2 regions of the Bradyrhizobium sp. BLXBL-03 genome follow, and region 2 is predicted to be linked to the other one. Evidence: riboswitches for the same ligand, from Rfam matches in the RefSeq annotation. Region 2 holds a riboswitch; the other holds the start of a gene.

Region 1 (2,195 bases), 1.4 Mb from region 2:
AGGCGATCGTCTGCTCCGGCAAATCGCCCGACAGCTTAATATTTCGGATTTCCGCACCGATGCGCGCTGCCCGTTTGATGATATCCGCGCAAGGAATGACATTGTTCGACAAGACCGTTGCAGTCATGGCTCCGGCGCCTCCAATTTTGCGGTTGCCACGGGATCACATTATTCAACTCGAAAGAGCGACGAACGCCAAATGGGGCTGCATGGCGGGATCCTTCATAGCCCGTGATGCAGCGGCGAGCCCTTGCTTGAGCTCTTCACGCGATCTCGGGTAGGTTAGTTCGGCGTTCGCGAAGGTCTTGATTTAAAATTGACCATTACGTCAGTTCGATCAATTGCCAGCATTGGTAGTTGACCGAGGCGAGAGCTCCGCAGTTCGCTGAGTGATTGATATTTCGTCCACTACCGAGTGAATTTGAAAAAGGCAATGAGAGCGGCTTTGTGATCGACTTAGAGGGGCGGTCTAAGCGATCCAGATTGCCGCGCTAAAGAGTCGCAGCGGTGACACCGAAGCGGAACTACCCAAAAAGCACTCCATTGCTCTCCATGCGCAATGTCTAGAAAAGGTCGGCGATAAGGAAACGCTGGTCAAGGTTCTTAACCCTTTGTCGAGTTGTGCGTTTTGTGTGGCGTGGTTTCACAGCAGCGGCGTTTCCCAGGCCCGGGCTACTCGATAATCACTAGCCGATACGAGCGTCGTGTGACCAACAACAGCGCGATTGCAAGCGTTGGTATTACGGCCAACCTCGTCGATCACATGCAAGCGCCCCGAGCCTGATACTACGATTGCTCCGGGGAGCTCGACGCGTCTATTGGCATCTCCGGGTTGACGAACCGCTTGCGTTGCAGATAATCGCAGGCGTCGAGGTTCTCTAGATCTAGCTTGATCTGGAGCTAAGAGGGAAGCCGGTGCGCTTTCGATTCGTTCAGGATCAAAGCAATGCCGGCGCTGCCCCCGCAACTGTAAGCGGCGAGCCCGTATCCAAACGCGTCACTGAAGCAAACGCTTCGGGAAGGCCGGATGCAGGCGATGACCCGCGAGCCAGGAGACCTGCCCCGACAACATAATCGTCCACGGGCGGGGTGTCCGGTGGTACGCCTAGCAGCAGGCCTCGCTTTGGCGGCCTTCCTGCCTGCGTTCCGCCATGGCCTTTGCCCCCACACAATGGGGATAAAGCTATGTCTCTTCTCTCACTTCCTGTCGCGACCCTCGGCATGCCGCGTATTGGGCCACGCCGTGAGCTCAAGCTGGCGCTCGAAGGCTACTGGGCTGGCAAGATCAGCGATCAGCAGCTCCTTGAAGCTGCAGCCGGTCTTCGTGTCGCCAATTGGGCACGTCAGAATCTGTTGGGCGTCACTATCATCCCGTCTAATGACTTTTCACTGTATGACCAGATTCTCGACACGAGCGTCACGGTCGGCGCCATTCCTGAGGCGTATGGCTGGGAGAGTGGTCCCGTCTCGCTGAAGACCTATTTCACCATGGCGCGGGGCTCGCAAGACCAGGACCGAGAGGCGAGCTGGGCTCACACCGGTCAAGGCCTTGGCGCCTCTGCGCAGGAGATGACTAAGTGGTTCGATACCAATTACCACTACATGGTACCAGAATTCCATAAAGGACAGACCTTCAAGCTCTCTTCCCGCAAGCCGATCGAGGAATATGAGGAGGCGAAAGCCCTCGGCTATCAGACGCGTCCTGTCTTGGTGGGACCAGTCACCTTCTTGAAACTAGGCAAGAGCGTCGATCCAGCGTTTGATCCGATTTCGCTGCTCGATAGCCTCGTGCCCGTCTATGTCGAAGTTCTTAAAGAACTGGCGAAACGTGGAGCCGAGTGGGTCCAGCTTGATGAGCCCTATCTGGTGCTTGATCTGGACGAAACCACGCGGAATGGACTCCAGCGCGCCTACGGGCGTCTCGCCGAGGAGGTGCCTGGCATCAAGGTCATGCTTGCAACTTACTTCGGAGCAATCGGCGACAATTTGGCGACCGCTCTGAAGCTGCCGTTGGCCGGACTGCACGTCGATCTTGTTCGCGCTCCGGAGCAATTGAGGCAGATTGAATACGGCGCCCGCGCGGATCTCGTAATTTCACTCGGCGTCATCGACGGCCGCAACGTATGGCGTTCCAACCTGTCGGCACTGCTTGAGCAGTACAAGCCCGTCATTGCAAAGTTCGGCAAGGAGCGCGT
Region 2 (2,195 bases):
ATGCGCGAGCGGATTTCCGGCCAATCGAAAGCCTTGAGCAGCGGTTTTGGCAGCGCCAGCCCCGAGGTCTCGATCAGGATGTGATCGGGCCGCACGGGGCGCGCCAGCAGCTGCTCCATGGTCGGAATGAAATCGTCGGCGACGGTGCAGCAGATGCAGCCATTGGCGAGCTCGACGATGTTCTCTTCCGGGCAATTCGCGTCGGCACAGGATTTCAGGATCTCGCCATCCACGCCCTCGCTGCCGAACTCGTTGACGAGCACGGCGAGCTTCTTCCCGCCCGCATTGCTGAGCAAATGCTGGATCAGCGTGGTCTTGCCGGAGCCGAGAAAACCCGTGACCACGGTCACAGGGACTTTTGCGAGCGAGTTCATTCGGCGGCCTCCGGCAACACGGCGATAGGGGGGATGCGGGCAAGCGACTGCTTGCGGAAGATTTCGGGCCGGCTGCGCCAGGGCACGAGACCATCGGGCGCGGCGGCATAGGCGGCGGCGCCGGCGACGACTTCCTGCGCGTTGGCATCCGTCAGGCGGCCATAGACATACGACCAGCGGCCGGGCGCGCTGAGTGCGACCGAGCAGCCCTGGCTGCATGCCGACAGGCATTCGACGGGAACCACGGTCACACCCTCGGGCACGCCGGCTTCGAGGATCGCACCATGCAGGCGCTTGCCGGGCGTGACCTCGCCCTCGCCCAGCGTCTGGCCGGCGCGGCAGGTGATGCAGACATGCAGTGTGACAGTCATCGCCTCTTCCAGAAGTATCAGCGGGAGGCGAAGAGGCCCACGGACCATCCTTGCGAAGGCCCGTTTCCCCGTCGCGGAACACCCCGTCCGCCGGTCCACAAATCGTCCGCGCTGGCAGGTCTCCCGGCTTGCGGAGCAGGGTTTCCCCTTCGATCCCCGCCTTCCCGATCCCTTCAGGGGATCAGTGGCTTTGGGCATCTCTCCGGTCACGGTCGCGGGGGCGGCTGCATTTTGGACCCAAATCTTGCCGATTCGGACCCTATCGCATTCCCTCTTCGCCTGTCATAGGACAGGAACCAACGCCGGAGCACCATTTGCCCCCGGCCGCCTCTTGTCAAGCCGAAGGACCGATCCGATGACGAGCGAGCCGGAGACCGAAACGGCAGATGAAACCGACGCCAAGCACGCCGCCAAGATGGCGAAGATCAAGGTCGCCCGCGACAAGATCATGGCGACCAAGAGCGGAGAAAAGGGCCTCATCATCGTCCACACCGGCGCCGGCAAGGGCAAGTCGTCCTCCGCCTTCGGCATGATCGTGCGCTGTGTCGCCCATGGCCTGCCCTGCGCGGTGGTGCAGTTCATCAAGGGCGCCTGGGATACCGGCGAGCGGCGCCTGCTCACCGGCCATTTCGGCGAGCTCTGCCAGTTCCACGCCATGGGCGAAGGCTTCACCTGGGAGACGCAGGACCGCGCCCGCGACATCGCGGCGGCGCGCGCCGGCTGGGAGAAGGCGAAGGAGCTGATTCTCAATGAGAGCCTGCGCATGGTCGTGCTCGACGAGATCAACATCGCGCTGCGCTACGACTATCTCGACATCGCAGAGGTCGTCGATTTCCTCAAGACGTCGAGGCCGCCGATGACGCATGTCGTGCTCACGGGACGCAATGCCAAGGACGAGCTGATCGAGACCGCCGATCTCGTCACCGAGATGACGCTGGTGAAGCATCCGTTCCGCTCCGGCATCAAGGCGCAGCCCGGCGTCGAGTTCTGAAGTCGATGGCACGCGCGCTGATGATCCAGGGGGCCGGCTCGGACGTGGGCAAATCGCTCATCGTCGCCGGCCTCGCGCGCGCCTTCACGCGCCGCGGTTTGCGTGTGCTCCCCTTCAAACCGCAGAACATGTCGAACAATGCCGCCGTCACCGTCGACGGCGGCGAGATCGGCCGCGCCCAGGCATTGCAGGCGCTCGCGGCCGGCGTCGAGCCGCACACCGACATGAACCCGGTGCTGCTCAAGCCCGAGACCGATGTCGGTGCGCAGGTGATCGTGCAGGGAAAGCGCATCGCGACCGCACGCGCGCGCGAATATGCGGCGATGAAGCCCTCCTTGATGGGCGCAGTGCTTGAGAGCTTTGGGCGGTTGAAGGCGCGCGCTGATCTGGTGCTGGTTGAAGGTGCCGGCAGCCCGGCCGAAGTGAATTTGCGCAAGGCCGACATTGCCAATATGGGCT

Evidence for each region. A riboswitch is a leader RNA that binds a small molecule or an ion and turns the genes downstream of it on or off. The one in region 2 is predicted to bind cobalamin.
Region 1: another riboswitch for cobalamin. It lies ahead of metE (5-methyltetrahydropteroyltriglutamate--homocysteine S-methyltransferase); the one in region 2 lies ahead of ACNJX9_RS26550 (DUF1636 family protein).

What each region holds. Positions count from the first base shown of each region.
Region 1 is NZ_CP182470.1:6,945,987-6,948,181, forward strand. Features, by position in the region: gene ACNJX9_RS33125 (TauD/TfdA dioxygenase family protein) at 1-127, opposite strand, end outside; cobalamin riboswitch at 855-1,079, shown strand; gene metE (5-methyltetrahydropteroyltriglutamate--homocysteine S-methyltransferase) at 1,186-2,195, shown strand, end outside.
Region 2 is NZ_CP182470.1:5,503,923-5,506,117, forward strand. Features, by position in the region: gene cobW (cobalamin biosynthesis protein CobW) at 1-374, opposite strand, end outside; gene ACNJX9_RS26550 (DUF1636 family protein) at 371-745, opposite strand; cobalamin riboswitch at 842-1,061, opposite strand; gene cobO (cob(I)yrinic acid a,c-diamide adenosyltransferase) at 1,101-1,736, shown strand; gene ACNJX9_RS26560 (cobyric acid synthase) at 1,742-2,195, shown strand, end outside.